Regions from separate parts of the Serratia sp. CoH_122_TC_1 genome, predicted to be linked through region 2. Evidence: predicted binding sites of a transcription regulator. Region 2 holds the regulator's gene; the other holds the start of a gene.

Region 1 (7,933 bases), on a different contig from region 2:
GTGGCGTGCAGTCCATTCTGCAACGCTACCAGGAACTGAAAGATATCATCGCAATCCTGGGTATGGACGAGCTGTCAGAAGATGACAAACTGGTCGTATCCCGTGCGCGTAAAATCCAACGCTTCCTGTCTCAGCCGTTCTTCGTGGCAGAAGTCTTCACCGGTTCTCCGGGCAAGTTCGTATCGCTGAAAGACACCATCCGTGGTTTCAAAGGCATTATGGACGGCGACTATGACCACCTGCCTGAACAAGCGTTCTACATGGTTGGCGCCATTGAAGAAGCAGTGGAAAAAGCCAAGAAACTGTAACGCCTTGAGAGGAGGGTGATATGGCTATGACTTACCATCTGGATGTAGTCAGCGCGGAAAAACATATGTTTTCCGGCCTGGTACAAAAGATCCAGGTGACAGGTAGCGAAGGCGAACTGGGGATTTTCCCTGGCCATGCGCCGCTGCTGACTGCCATCAAGCCTGGCATGGTACGTATTGTTAAACAACACGGTGAAGAAGAGTTCATCTACCTGTCCGGCGGTATCCTTGAGGTACAACCGAGCGTGGTCACCGTGCTGGCTGACACTGCTATCCGTGGAACGGACCTCGACGAAGCGAGAGCGTTGGAAGCTAAGCGTAAAGCTGAAGAACATATCAACAGCTCTCATGGCGATGTCGACTATGCTCAGGCATCTGCAGAACTGGCGAAAGCGATCGCAAAATTGCGCGTTATCGAGCTCACCAGAAGAACGATGTAATATTTTGGCTCGTTTATAACGCAGTCAAAATTAAGAAAGCGGCCTATTTGGTCGCTTTTTTTTTGCTTTAAAATAAGCATTTCAGCCAGGTTGGCACAGTGGTGTTATAACCGGTTATAGAGGCTAAAAATGTCTCCGATCGCCGACAGTTCTGCCAATCTCTGGGCTGTGAGCGTCTTAGCGGCGGCGTGCTTAGTGCCCCATGGTCTGGGCCGGGTTCGTGAAGAGAAATATGTAGTAATATCGTCACTAAAAGGTTCTACTTTCGTCTATTAAAATGGAGTTATCAGGTAGCTTATGTCTAACAGCACAATGAGTGTGGTGATCCTCGCCGCGGGCAAGGGAACACGCATGTATTCCGATCTTCCCAAGGTGTTACATCCATTAGCCGGTAAGCCCATGGTGCAGCACGTCATTGATGCCGCAATGAAATTGGGCGCGAAAAATGTCCATCTGGTATATGGCCACGGCGGCGATCTGCTGAAAAGTACGTTGACTGACGGCGCACTGAACTGGGTGTTACAGGCCGAGCAATTGGGTACGGGTCATGCCATGCAACAGGCTGCACCACATTTTGCCGATGACGAAGACGTGCTGATGTTGTACGGCGATGTCCCGCTGATTTCTGTCGATACCTTGCAACGCTTGATGGCCGCGAAGCCACAAGGTGGCATTGGCTTGCTGACGGTGAAACTGGCTGACCCAAGCGGCTACGGCCGAATCGTGCGTGAGAACGATGCAGTGGTGGGGATTGTCGAGCATAAGGACGCCAGCGAAACCCAGCGCCAAATTAATGAAATCAACACCGGTATCCTGGTGGCTAATGGCGGCGATCTAAAACGCTGGCTGGGGATGCTGAACAACGACAACGCGCAGGGTGAGTTCTACATCACCGATATTATTGCGTTGGCTCATGCTGACGGTAAGAAAATTGAAGCGGTGCACCCATCGCGCCTGAGCGAAGTAGAAGGTGTGAATAACCGCCTGCAGTTGTCGCGGCTTGAACGTATTTATCAGGCAGAACAGTCTGAAAAGTTGTTGTTGGCGGGCGTAATGCTGCTGGATCCGGCGCGTTTTGACCTCCGTGGGGAACTTGTGCACGGTCGTGATATCTCTATTGATGCCAACGTTATTATTGAAGGGTCGGTTAAGCTGGGAGATCGCGTGAAAATCGGTGCCGGCTGCGTGTTGAAAAACTGCGTGATCGGCGATGATTGCGAGATCAGTCCGTACAGCGTGTTGGAAGACGCGGTGTTGGCCGCTGAATGTACCGTGGGTCCTTTTGCTCGCCTGCGTCCTGGGGCTGAGCTGGCTGTCGGTGCTCATGTCGGTAACTTCGTAGAAATGAAAAAGGCGCGCTTGGGCAAAGGCTCAAAAGCAGGTCATTTGAGTTACCTTGGCGACGCCGAGATTGGCGATGATGTAAATATCGGTGCCGGAACCATCACCTGCAACTACGATGGCGCCAACAAGCATAAAACCCTTATCGGCGACGGTGTGTTTGTCGGTTCTGACACCCAACTGGTGGCACCGGTCTCTGTGGGTAAAGGCGCGACGATTGCTGCCGGTACTACAGTAACCCGTGATATCGCTGATGACGAACTGGTGCTGAGCCGCGTCAAGCAGGTGCATATTCAGGGCTGGCAGCGCCCGGTGAAGAAGAAATAACGAGTGTGTTTTGCGTTGGGCTCTGCTTACGAGCCCAATACAAAACATAAAAGTCCTCAATAGATTTTGCGTTGCTGCTAGGCGGCAAGAGTGTGAATTCCCAGGAGCTTAGTTCGCTAAGTGACTGGGATGAGCACTCGTAGCCAACAACGCAGCAGCGCGAAAGATGAAGAGGATAATCCCCACCATCTACAGGCTCGGGGAAGCACGGTAATAACCGGCAAAATCAGGTCAAGACATCGAAAGCGCCCCGAAAGGCGTTTAATTAGGAATACAACTAATGTGTGGAATTGTAGGCGCAGTAGCGCAACGTGATATTGCAGAAATTCTGTTGGAAGGGTTACGCCGACTTGAATACCGTGGCTACGACTCAGCGGGTTTGGTTGTGGTGGACGCGGAAGGGAGCGTCAACCGCTTACGCCGCGTAGGCAAAGTGAATAAACTGGCCGAAGCCGCAGAACAACATGAATTGCATGGGGGCACTGGTATTGCTCACACCCGCTGGGCAACGCACGGTGAACCTACCGAAGCTAACGCGCACCCGCATGTTTCTGATTACATTACGGTAGTGCATAACGGCATTATCGAAAACCACGAACCGCTGCGTGAACTGCTGATCGAACGCGGTTATCACTTCAGCTCCGAGACCGACACCGAGGTTATTGCTCACCTGGTGCATTGGGAGCAGCGCCAGGGTGGCACTTTGCTGGAAGTCGTTCAGCGTGTGATCCCTCAGCTGCGCGGCGCTTATGGTACCGTGGTGATGGACAGCCGTGACCCAAGCGTGCTGGTGGCCGCACGTTCCGGAAGCCCGTTGGTTATCGGTCGTGGCGTGGGTGAAAACTTCCTGGCATCCGATCAGTTGGCACTGTTGCCGGTTACCCGCCGCTTTATCTTCCTTGAGGAAGGTGACGTGGTAGAAATGACCCGCCGCAGCGTGAGCATTTTCGATAAGCAGGGCAACGCCGTTGAGCGTCCTGAGATTGAATCCCAGGTGCAGTACGATGCGGGTGATAAAGGCGCTTACCGCCATTACATGCAAAAAGAGATCTATGAACAGCCGCTGGCGTTGAAGAATACCCTTGAAGGGCGTTTCAGCCATGGCCAAATCAACCTGAGCGAGCTGGGCCCGCGTGCCGACGAACTGCTGTCGAAGGTTCAGCACGTGCAAATTATCGCCTGTGGGACGTCTTACCACTCCGGGATGGTTGCGCGTTATTGGTTCGAATCCCTGGCTGGCGTCCCTTGCGACGTCGAAATTGCATCCGAATTCCGTTACCGCAAGTCTGCCGTGCGTCCAGGTAGCCTGATCATTACGCTGTCGCAGTCCGGTGAAACCGCCGATACGCTGGCGGCGCTGCGCCTGTCGAAAGAACTGGGGTATCTGGGGTCGCTGGCGGTGTGCAACGTGGCCGGTTCTTCACTGGTGCGTGAGTCCGATTTGGCGCTGATGACCAAAGCCGGTACAGAGATCGGCGTTGCTTCGACCAAAGCCTTCACCACCCAGCTTGCGGTATTGCTGATGCTGGTGGCGCGTTTGGGCCGTTTGAAAGGCATGGCAGAAAGCGTTGAGCATGACATTGTGCATGGCCTGCAGGCGTTGCCGGCACGTATCGAACAGATGCTGTCGATGGATAAGAGCATCGAGGCGCTGGCGGAAGGTTTCTCCGACAAGCATCACGCATTGTTCCTGGGCCGTGGCGATCAGTACCCTATCGCGATGGAAGGGGCGCTGAAGCTGAAAGAGATCTCCTATATTCACGCGGAAGCCTATGCTGCCGGTGAATTGAAACACGGCCCGCTGGCGTTGATCGACGCCGATATGCCAGTGATCGTGGTTGCGCCAAACAACGAACTGCTGGAAAAGCTGAAGTCCAACATTGAAGAAGTGCGCGCGCGCGGCGGCCAGCTGTACGTGTTTGCCGATCAGGACGCCGGTTTCGTCAGCAGCGAAGGCATGACCATCATCCCGTTGCCGCATGTTGAAGAGATCGTGGCTCCTATCTTCTACACCGTGCCGTTGCAGTTGCTCTCTTACCACGTTGCGCTGATCAAAGGCACCGACGTTGACCAGCCGCGTAACCTGGCGAAGTCTGTCACAGTAGAGTAATCCCTCTTTGTTAGACTCTGGAAGCCGGCCACTGCGCCGGCTTTTTTCATGGCCTAATCAAATATGACAATGATGCGACAGCCGGGATAAAAGTTGTCATATTCAAGCGGATAGATGAGATGTAATGTGTTTTTTTATTGATTAATTATTGCGTGTTTTTGTCTTTAACTGCATGATTTTTATTTGATTACTGTGTTTCTTTTTGCGTTGTAATATAACTGTCATATTTCGTACATTTTACTGTCACCAAACTGTCCTATTTTCCCTCCTGCAGCAATACTTACTCTGATGAAAACGACTCGAAGTCGATTTTTAAATATCCCATTAGGAGGGATTATGAAACTGATGCGTACCACCGTCGCCAGTATTGTGGCAGCGACTTTCTCCCTGACCGCCGTGTCCGCGTTCGCTGCTGCTAGCCTGACCGGTGCAGGTGCGACATTCCCCGCTCCGGTATATGCCAAGTGGGCAGATTCTTATCAGAAAGAAACCGGCAACAAAGTTAACTATCAGGGCATCGGCTCTTCTGGCGGCGTGAAGCAAATCGTTGCCAACACCGTTGACTTTGGTGCTTCTGATGCGCCTTTGACGGACGAAAAACTGGCTGCTGATGGCCTGTTCCAGTTCCCTACCGTGATCGGTGGCGTCGTACTGGCGGTGAATATTCCGGGTATCAAATCCGGCGAACTGATCCTGGACGGCAAAACCCTGGGCGATATCTACCTGGGTAACGTGAAGAAATGGAACGACCCGGCGATCACCAAACTGAACCCAGGCGTTAAGCTGCCGGATCAGAACATTGCCGTTGTCCGCCGCGCTGACGGTTCAGGCACTTCGTTCGTGTTCACCAGCTACCTGTCAAAAGCCAACGCACAGTGGAAAGAGAAAATCGGTGCAGGCTCTACCGTTAACTGGCCAACCGGTCTGGGCGGCAAGGGTAACGACGGCATCGCAGCCTTCGTACAACGTCTGCCAGGCTCTATCGGTTACGTTGAATACGCTTACGCCAAGCAAAATAACCTGGCTTACACCAAGCTGATTTCTGCCGACGGCAAAGCCGTTAGCCCAACAGAAGAGAGCTTCAGCGCTGCCGCCAAAGGCGTGGATTGGAGCAAAACCTTCGCTCAGGATCTGACTGACCAGAAAGGCGACAATGTGTGGCCAATCACGTCCACCACCTTCATTCTGGTGCACAAAGAGCAGAAAAACCCAGCTCAGGGCACTGAAGTCCTGAAGTTCTTTGACTGGGCATACAAAACGGGCGCCAAACAGGCTAATGACCTGGATTACGCTACTCTGCCGAACGAAGTTATCGAGCAGGTGCGCGCAGCATGGAAATCCAACGTAAAAGACAGTTCAGGTAAAGCGCTGTACTAACAACGCAGGGGCGCGTGTTTCAGCGCGCCCCACTCAGTTTTCAGGGTCTAACCCATGTTGGGCCTGCCAGGGTTAAAATAGAGAGTGATCTATGGCTGAGTACAAGCCGACCATTAAAGCACCGAGTAAAAATGGTGACGTTATCTTCAGCGCGCTGGTAAAACTGGCAGCGCTGATTACCCTATTGTTGCTGGGCGGCATTATTGTTTCACTGATCTTTGCCTCCTGGCCGAGCATGCAGAAATTCGGCTTCTCCTTCCTGTGGACAAAAGAGTGGGATGCACCTGCTGAGCAATTCGGTGCATTGGTACCTATCTACGGCACCGTTGTCACCTCGCTGATTGCTCTGATTATCGCCGTGCCTGTCAGCTTTGGTATTGCGTTGTTCCTGACCGAGCTGGCACCTAACTGGTTGAGACGCCCGCTGGGTATCGCCATTGAATTGCTGGCAGCAATCCCGAGTATTGTGTACGGCATGTGGGGCCTGTTCGTGTTTGCCCCGCTGTTTGCCAAATATTTCCAGACCCCGGTCGGCGACGTTTTGTCGGGTATCCCTATTGTCGGTGAGCTGTTCTCTGGCCCGGCATTCGGTATCGGTATTCTGGCTGCTGGGGTGATCCTGGCGATTATGATTATTCCTTACATCGCCGCGGTAATGCGCGACGTGTTCGAACAAACCCCGGTGATGATGAAAGAGTCGGCCTACGGCATCGGCTGCACCACCTGGGAAGTGATCTGGCGTATCGTGCTGCCATTTACCAAGAATGGTGTGATCGGGGGCGTGATGCTCGGCTTGGGCCGCGCGCTGGGCGAAACGATGGCCGTGACCTTCATCATCGGTAACACCTATCAGCTCGACAGTGCTTCACTGTATATGCCGGGTAACAGCATCACCTCGGCACTGGCCAACGAATTCGCTGAAGCAGAATCAGGGGTGCACACCGCAGCGCTGATGGAGCTGGGGCTGATTCTGTTTGTTATCACCTTTATCGTCCTGGCGCTGTCGAAGTTGATGGTTATGCGTCTGGCCAAGAATGAGGGACGCTAACGTGGCGACTATGGAAATGCAAAACGACCTGGCGCTGTTAGAAAGCCGCCGCAAAATGCAGGCATGGCGCCGCCAGAAGAATCGATTGGCGCTGTTTTTGTCGATGGCGACCATGGCCTTTGGCCTGTTCTGGCTGGTGTGGATCCTGTTCTCTACCGTGACCAAAGGCATTGATGGCATGTCGCTGGCGTTGTTCACCGAAATGACGCCGCCACCGAACACCGCAGGCGGCGGTCTGGCGAACGCCATCGCCGGCAGCGGTCTGCTGATCCTGTGGGCTACCGTGTTCGGTACGCCGTTGGGCATCATGGCTGGCATTTACCTGGCGGAATATGGCCGTAAATCCTGGCTGGCAGAGGTGATCCGTTTTATTAACGACATTCTGCTATCAGCACCGTCGATCGTCGTGGGCCTGTTCGTGTACACCATCGTGGTGGCGAAGATGCAGCACTTCTCCGGCTGGGCTGGGATCATCGCGCTGGCGCTGTTGCAGGTGCCGATCGTTATCCGAACCACCGAGAATATGCTGAAGCTGGTACCGGATACGCTGCGTGAGGCTGCCTACGCGCTGGGTACGCCGAAATGGCGCATGATTTCCGCCATCACGTTGAAAGCGTCGGTTTCCGGCATCATCACCGGTGTGCTGCTGGCGATTGCGCGTATTGCCGGGGAAACAGCACCGCTGCTGTTTACCTCGCTGTCGAATCAGTTCTGGAGCACAGACCTGATGCAGCCGATCGCCAACTTACCGGTGACTATTTTCAAATTCGCCATGAGCCCGTTTGCCGAATGGCAAGAGCTGGCCTGGGCAGGGGTGCTGTTGATTACCCTGTGCGTACTGCTACTGAATATCTTGGCGCGTGTGGTTTTCGCCAAGCAAAAGCATTCATAAAATTTTGAGCGCTGCCATGGCGGCGCTGATGAAAAGAGAGAAGTCTTGATGAGTATGGTTACTGACGCTTCCAGCAGCAAAATTCAGGTA
Region 2 (7,933 bases):
CGCTCAGACGATCGCGTTGCTCCTGTGCTTTCTGCCAGTGCTCGGCGGCTTGTTGACTGGCCTGTTCGCAAAGCCCTTGTTTGGCGCGCAACTGTTCGCGCTCCTGCGCGATTTGCCGTTCACCAAACAGGGCCAGCCGCTGTGCGCGTTGCTCGCCCAGAGCTTGTTCACCTTCCTGCCACTGTTGCTGCAGGCGCTGCTGTTGCAACAGGGCTTCTGCGAGGCTTTTCTCCAGCAGAATGAAACGCTCGTCCAGTCGCGCCTTGTCTTGCTGTGCCTGTTGCTGCTGTGCTTGCAGTGAAGCCAACTGGTCTTTGGCCTGCTGCACTGCGTGCGACGCTTGTTCGTGTTGCAACAGAGCGGCCTGACCCTGACGTTCTTCGTTGTCGCAGGTGGTTAGCCACTGGCTCAGGCGATCGCTGTCCTGAAGGGTAAAGTCAAATGCCAGCGGCGCGGTCAAGCGTTGCCAGTTTTGCTGGTGCTCAACAACGTGCTGCTCATCTTGCGCGATGAGTTGCTGTTGGCGCTGTTGCTGTTCTCTCAGGCTTTCACAACGGGTACGCAGTTCGGTACCCAGGGTGTACAAGGCCTCAGTTTTGATGCGCATCTCTGCCAGGCGCAATGCGGTCTCGGAAGGTTTTACCGTCTGATACTGCTCAATGGCCGGGTGATTACAAGAGCCACAGAGTGGACAGGGTTCGCCGGTTTGCAGGCGGGCGCGTTCGGCTTCCAGGCTGACAATGCGCTGTTCCAGTTCGAGGGTTTTTTCCACGTCCGACTGGTGTGCTTTTTGTTGTTTATATTGCTGCCGCGTCTCTTCGAGCTGTTTTTCATGTTCGCTGAGTTGCGCCTGACGGGCGGCAAACTCTTTACGTTGTTGATCCAGACGTTCTCTGACCTGACTGAACAGCGAGGAGAGGGTGAATAACTGCTGGCGCACCGGGCGTAACTCGGCCAGCTCAGCCTGACGCTGACGCAGTGCTGCCAGGGGCGACTGGGCTTCCAGCGCATGTTGCTGTTGCTGCTGCGCCGTCAGCGCGGCGGTGAGGGCGTTAAGCTTTTCCTGATGCTGACCGGCCTGTGCGGTCAACTGGGTTCGCTGAACCTCGAGTTGTTCCAGCGCCGTTTTTTGCTGGGCATACTGCTGTGCGGCGCTATCGCACATCTGTTGCAGTTCGGTCTGCGTTTTCTTTAACTGGGCAATCCGGTTATCGAGCGGGACGACGTGATCGTCGATCAACCGCTGTTGTTCCTGCTGGTGTTCAACATGTGCCTGTAGTTGCATACGGGCCTGTTCCACAGCCTGTTGCAACGGTGCTATCTGGGCGAGCTGCTGCGCCTGCTGCTGCGTCAACTGGGCAATCTGCTGTTGTAGCGTCTGGTGATCGTGACGGCAGCGGTTACGTTCGTTAAGCAACGGCCGCAGTTTTTCTGCCGGTTCGCTGCGTGCCAGTTGCTGTAGTTGCGGTTCTGCTGCGGTTTGCTCTAGCTCCACCGCGTCCAGTTGGCGTTGATATGCCTGTTGTTTTTGCTGCGTTTGCTGCCAAAATTGCAACCAGTTCAACGCCTGCTGCTGCTGACGGGTTTGGTCGCTGAGGGTATTTTCTTGTGTCGCCAATTCAACTAACTGGTTTTCCAGCAGTTGTCGTTGTTCGTCATTTAGCAGTTCAATACCGCTGGCGCGTTGATGCAGCGCGTCCAGTTCGACCTTGGCCTGTTTGTGCTGTTCGAAAACCCGCTCCGAAAGCTGGCCGTAGATCTCGGTGCCGGTTAGCTCTTCCAGCAGTTCGGCGCGATCATTGGCATCAGCGTTAAGGAAGGCGGCGAACTGGCCCTGGGACAGCATCATCGATTTGGTGAAGCGCCCGAAATCCAGCCCGGTAATTGCGGCGGTAAGATCCAGCTTGTCGCGCACTTTGTCCGCCAGGATCTTGCCATCGTCACGCAGTGCCAATTCGACTTTAGGAGCCTGCAGGTTACCGTCTGGCGCATTTTTGGCGCGGCGCTGGCTCCAGAATGCGCGATAACCGACACCTTTGACCTCAAACTCGACTTCTGCCAGCGACTCGGCGGTATGGCGTGTCATCAGCTCGTTTTGGCTCGGTGTGACATTCAGGCGCGGCGTTTGGTGGTACAGCGCCAGACAGATGGCGTCCAGCAGGGTGGTTTTACCTGCCCCGGTCGGCCCGGTGATGGCAAACAACCCATTGCTGGCAAAAGGCTCCGCAGTGAAGTCGATTTTCCACTCACCTTGCAGGGAGTTGAGATTTTTTAATCTCAGGCTGAGAATTTTCATTGGCTCGGCTCCTGATCTTGGTGCCTAACGGCTTCGACGACCTGCTGGAACATTTGACTCATGCGTTGCCGGCGATCATCGGCCATATCAGGTTCTTGCGCCAGACGACGTTCGAAGACGTCATTGACGCTCAGTTCGTTAAGCGTTTCTTTGTCCTGTTGTTCAATCGCCTGGCGGCGCTGTTCTTTACTGCGGCGCAGCAACACCACCTCTACGGGCAGTTGATCGGCCAGCAGTTGGATACGGCGCTGAATGTCGCTGAGATAATCCTGCGTAGCGACCTCGATATCCAACCACACCGGCAACTCACCTTGATAATCGGCGAACTGCCGTAATTGGTGCTCGATCTGCGCTAAATCACCCTTAATAAGCTGCATAGGTTGGAAGCTGGGAATGTCCAGCGTACTGACCTGTTGCAAAGCACCTGCGGAGAAATCCACCATGAACACGCTTTTTGCTTTGCCCAATTCGTCGAAACTGAGTGGGATCGGCGAACCGCTGTAGCGAATGTGCTCGGATTTTGCGACGTTCTGCGCACGGTGAATATGCCCCAAGGCGATGTAGTCGGCCGGTGGGAAAGCTTGCGCCGGGAAGGCATCCAGCGTGCCGATATAGATATCGCGCACGGAATCGGACGTGGTAACGCCAACCGTCGTCAGGTGGCCCGTGGCAACGATAGGCAGTGCCAGGCCGAGCGCGTCGCGGCGTGCACAGGCGGAGTGATAAAGCGTCTGGTAATGTTCTGCGATGGCCTCTTGCAGCGCCTGCTGTTTTTGCACGCCTGACTCACCGGCTCGGCTGGTAAGCAGATCTCGCGGGCGTAAGAACGGGATGGCGCACAGCACGGCGCCCGGTTGGCCGTCGCGTTGGTTCAGGACCACGATTTGCTGTTCGGTTTCAGCCTGCGCGTTGGCGATCACCGTCGTATTCAGGCAAGAAAGCAATTCACGCGACTCATTTAAGGTCGCCACGGAATCGTGGTTACCTCCCAGCACCACTAATTGGCAGCCGGTATGTTGCAGCTCTACCACGAAGCGGTTGTACAGTTCGCGGGCATAGCTGGGTGGCGAACCGGTATCGAACAGGTCCCCGGCGACGATCAGTGCATCCACCTGATGTTGCTCGATTTGGTCTATCAGCCAGCGCAGAAAAGCCTGGTGCTCGGCGGCACGGCTTTTGGTGAAAAAGTACTGGCCAAGATGCCAGTCAGAGGTGTGGATCAGGCGCATGACACTCCCGGGGCGATAAGCTAATGGCGGTGATTATAAAGGGCACCGCGGCGGCTGTCGTGACGGAATCATTATGACAACTGAATGATTTTTCTTTGACGTTGGAAATAATCGCTATGCTTACTGCCTATAACAGGGTGTTCTTTTCATAAAAGTGTCATAAAACTGACGCATAATGGCGCCCGCAGATAGCTAACACATTGGCAGGATTGACGATGGCAAGACGCATATTGGTGGTGGAAGACGAAGCGCCGATCCGTGAGATGGTGTGCTTTGTGTTGGAACAGAATGGTTACCAACCGTTGGAAGCCGAGGATTATGACAGTGCCGTGACACGCCTGTCTGAACCGTTCCCTGATTTAGTGTTGCTCGACTGGATGTTACCCGGGGGATCCGGCATTCAGTTTATCAAGCATATGAAGCGTGAAGCGCTAACCCGCGATATTCCGGTGATGATGCTGACAGCGCGTGGTGAAGAAGAAGACCGGGTTCGTGGTCTGGAAGTCGGTGCGGATGATTACATCACCAAACCTTTCTCGCCGAAGGAACTGGTGGCACGTATCAAGGCGGTAATGCGCCGTATTTCACCCATGGCAGTGGAAGAAGTGATTGAAATGCAAGGGCTGAGCCTGGACCCTTCCTCACACCGCGTGATGGCTAACGAGCAAGCGCTGGATATGGGGCCGACCGAGTTCAAGCTGTTGCACTTCTTTATGACCCACCCTGAGCGAGTTTATAGCCGCGAACAGTTGCTTAATCACGTCTGGGGCACTAACGTTTATGTGGAAGACCGCACCGTTGACGTGCATATCCGCCGACTCCGTAAGGCGTTAGAGACCACTGGTCATGACAAAATGGTTCAAACCGTTCGGGGCACAGGCTACCGATTCTCAACGCGCTACTGATCGCGCCGCGCTGGAGAATATGCCGTGTTAGAACGTCTATCCTGGAAGAGGCTGGCCCTGGAGCTGGCCCTTTTCTGCCTACCTGCCTTATTACTGGGGCTGATTTTCGGTTATCTGCCCTGGTTGCTGCTTGCCTCCGTGCTGGCTGCGCTGGTGTGGAACTTCTACAACCAACTTAAACTTTCTCACTGGCTGTGGGTTGACCGCAGCATGACACCGCCACCTGGGCGCTGGAGCTGGGAACCGCTGTTTTACGGCTTATACCAGATGCAACAGCGAAACCGTCGCCGACGTCGTGAGCTGGCGTTATTGATCAAACGTTTCCGCAGCGGCGCAGAGTCACTGCCTGATGCGGTGGTGATGACGACCGTTGAAGGTAACATCTTCTGGTGTAACGGGTTGGCGCAGCATCTGCTGGGTTTCCGTTGGCCTGAAGATAACGGCCAACACATCCTGAACCTGCTGCGTTATCCGGAATTCAGCCACTATCTGCAACAGCAGGAGTTCTCTCGACCGTTAACGCTGCAGTTGAACAATGAGCATTACGTTGAGTTTCGCGTGATGCCGTATTCAGAAGGGCAGCTGTTGATGGTTGCGCGTGACGTTACCCAAATGCGTCAGCTTGAAGGCGCCCGGCGCAACTTCTTTGCCAACGTCAGTCATGAGTTGCGCACTCCGCTGACGGTATTGCAGGGCTACCTGGAAATGATGAGCGACGAAGAGCTGGATGGTTCGCTGCGGGGCAAAGCGTTGGGCACCATGCAGGAACAGACTCGCCGCATGGATGGTCTGGTCAAGCAGCTGCTGACACTGTCGCGTATTGAAGCCGCGCCAAATGTAGAAATGAACGAGCGGGTCGATATTCCGTTGATGCTGCGAGTGCTGCAACGCGAAGCGCAGTCATTGAGCGGCGGGAACCATGAGATTACTTTCCGGGTGAACGAACAGCTTAAGGTCTTTGGCAACGACGACCAGTTGCGCAGTGCGGTATCCAACCTGGTGTATAACGCTGTGAATCACACGCCAAAGGGCACCAATATTGAGGTGAGCTGGCAACAAACGCCAAACGGCGCGCAGTTCCAGGTCAGTGATAACGGGCCGGGCATCGCTGCAGAGCATATTCCACGTCTGACCGAACGTTTTTACCGCGTTGATAAGGCCCGTTCACGCCAGACTGGCGGCAGTGGGTTGGGGTTGGCGATCGTTAAGCATGCATTAAGTCATCATGACGCACGTCTGGAGATCCTCAGCGAACAGGGCATGGGTACCCGATTCATTTTTACCTTGCCTAACCGGTTGATTGTTCCCGCAGCTTTATCAGAGAATGCGGTGAAAAATTAACGCGCGAGAGGCTCAATGATCCGAATTACCCGAGGGCTACTGCTTTGCCTGGTGCTGTTGGCGAGTCGTGGCGCGCTGGCGCAGCCGGACGGCATGCTGTCCGGTAATTTGTCGAGCGTCGGTTCCGATACGCTGGCAAATCTCATGGCGCTGTGGGCGCAGGATTTCAGTCAGCATTATCCCAACGTTAATTTGCAGATCCAGGCCGCGGGGTCCTCCACTGCCCCCACCGCATTGGCGGCAGGGGCGGCGCAGCTTGGGCCGATGAGCCGACCGATGAAGGCGGCAGAGGTTTCGGCGTTCGAACACCGCTACGGTTATGCGCCGTTGGCGGTACCGGTCGCTGTAGATGCGCTGGTCGTGTTGGTCCATCAGGACAACCCTCTGCGTGGGCTTAACCTGCAGCAGCTTGACCGAATTTTTTCCGCCACTCTGCGCTGTGGTGAAAGCCAACCATTGACGCGCTGGGGGGAACTGGGGCTGACCGGTGATTGGCAGCAGCGAGCCTTGCAACGTTTTGGGCGTAATTCTGCCTCCGGTACTTACGGCTATTTCAAGCTGCGTGCGCTGTGCGGCGGCGACTTTATGCCGCGCGTCAATGAATTGCCCGGTTCTGCCTCGGTGGTGCAGGCCGTTGCCGGTTCACTCAATAGCATTGGTTACGCCAGCATCGGTTTTCGTGCCAGTGGTGTGCGGCTACTGCCGTTGGCTGAGTCTGGTGAAAACTATATCACTCCCAATGATGCCAATGTACGCAATGGCAGTTACCCGCTGTCGCGCTACCTGTATATCTACATCAATAAAGCGCCCAACCAGCCGTTGGAGCCGCTGACCGCAGCCTTCCTCGATCGCGTACTGTCTGATACCGGGCAAGACCTGGTTAATCACGACGGTTATCTGCCGCTGCCCCCCGATACCCTGCATAAAACCCGATTGGCATTGGGCTTGAAATAAGTGCTCCAGAAACACGCATCATGATTTGGCGTTGCGCGGGCGGCGGCGAAGCGCCGCGTTTTGCAGCGGCTTGCACGCATGTTAAAGGTTGGCAGACAGCTGCAGTGGAATAAGCTGCAAAAACGTCATGAGCCTCTTTTGGCGGCTTTGATAAGGGCTGAAACCCGTTCATACCGCGCGGAAACTGAGTGTTTATTGGCGTTTTCGCGCGGACATTGGCTATAGGTTTCACGTTTTGTGAGATGGTTGCTCAAAAATGATACAAATCATGTATTGTATATTTATTGATAACCACTATGATCGACTGGTGCTTAAAGATTATCTGGTCGATAGCTCTGCTTTTTGTCATGCGCCTTGCCTTTCAACGCTATAAACGTTTAACTTAGGCCTCGTTGTCGGACTAAACCTCCATTTATAACTCTTAAAACTCTGCCCATCATCATGAGTGGTCACTTTCGAATAAGGACAAAACGCCGGAAAAAATGCGTTTTCTGCTCTTATTGGTCTCGCGATGAAATGGCAAGCCGGCAACCGGGTGGGGCATAACGCCACCACGATATCGGGCACTTTTTTTCATTTGAACAGGCAACACGACATCGTATGAGTCATCGTTTAACGTCAAAAGATATTATTGCATTGGGTTTTATGACCTTTGCCTTATTCGTCGGTGCTGGGAATATCATTTTCCCGCCGATGGTCGGTTTACAGTCCGGTGAACACGTCTGGACCGCAGCTATCGGCTTCCTGATTACCGCTGTCGGCCTACCGGTAATGACCGTGATTGCCTTGGCTCGTGTGGGTGGCGGCATTGACGCCCTGAGCACGCCAATTGGCCGTCGCGCGGGTTTGCTGCTGGCAACGGTCTGCTATCTGGCCGTCGGCCCACTGTTTGCTACACCGCGCACCGCGACCGTTTCCTTCGAAGTGGGTATTGCCCCCCTGACCGGTGATGGCGCCATGCCGTTGTTTATTTATAGCCTGGTGTATTTCGCACTGGTGATCGGCATTTCCCTGTATCCGGGCCGTCTGCTCGATACCGTGGGGCACGTGTTGGCACCGCTGAAAATTGTTGCGCTGGGTGCACTCGGCATTGCCGCGCTGGCCTGGCCTGCGGGTACGCCAATTCCGGCGACTGAGGTTTATCAGAACGTTCCGTTCTCTACCGGTTTCGTTAACGGCTATCTGACCATGGATACGCTGGGTGCGCT

The links. The regulator PhoB, encoded in region 2, activates phosphate uptake and scavenging genes when phosphate is short. The targets are predictions, from matches to a motif close to CTGTCATAAAACTGNCNNAT.
Region 1: a site for PhoB is predicted at 4,767-4,786, ahead of pstS (phosphate ABC transporter substrate-binding protein PstS). Genes of this name have one in related genera too.

What each region holds. Positions count from the first base shown of each region.
Region 1 covers NZ_JBXWLA010000006.1:25,524-33,456, forward strand. The annotation lists gene atpD (F0F1 ATP synthase subunit beta) at 1-308, shown strand, start outside; gene AC2FC2_RS09140 (F0F1 ATP synthase subunit epsilon) at 329-748, shown strand; gene glmU (bifunctional UDP-N-acetylglucosamine diphosphorylase/glucosamine-1-phosphate N-acetyltransferase GlmU) at 1,046-2,416, shown strand; gene glmS (glutamine--fructose-6-phosphate transaminase (isomerizing)) at 2,697-4,526, shown strand; gene pstS (phosphate ABC transporter substrate-binding protein PstS) at 4,863-5,903, shown strand; gene pstC (phosphate ABC transporter permease PstC) at 5,995-6,951, shown strand; gene pstA (phosphate ABC transporter permease PstA) at 6,953-7,843, shown strand; gene pstB (phosphate ABC transporter ATP-binding protein PstB) at 7,898-7,933, shown strand, end outside.
Region 2 covers NZ_JBXWLA010000007.1:134,418-142,350, reverse strand. The annotation lists gene sbcC (exonuclease subunit SbcC) at 1-2,296, opposite strand, end outside; gene sbcD (exonuclease subunit SbcD) at 2,293-3,525, opposite strand; gene phoB (phosphate response regulator transcription factor PhoB) at 3,741-4,430, shown strand; gene phoR (phosphate regulon sensor histidine kinase PhoR) at 4,455-5,771, shown strand; gene AC2FC2_RS10945 (PstS family phosphate ABC transporter substrate-binding protein) at 5,787-6,725, shown strand; gene brnQ (branched-chain amino acid transport system II carrier protein) at 7,326-7,933, shown strand, end outside.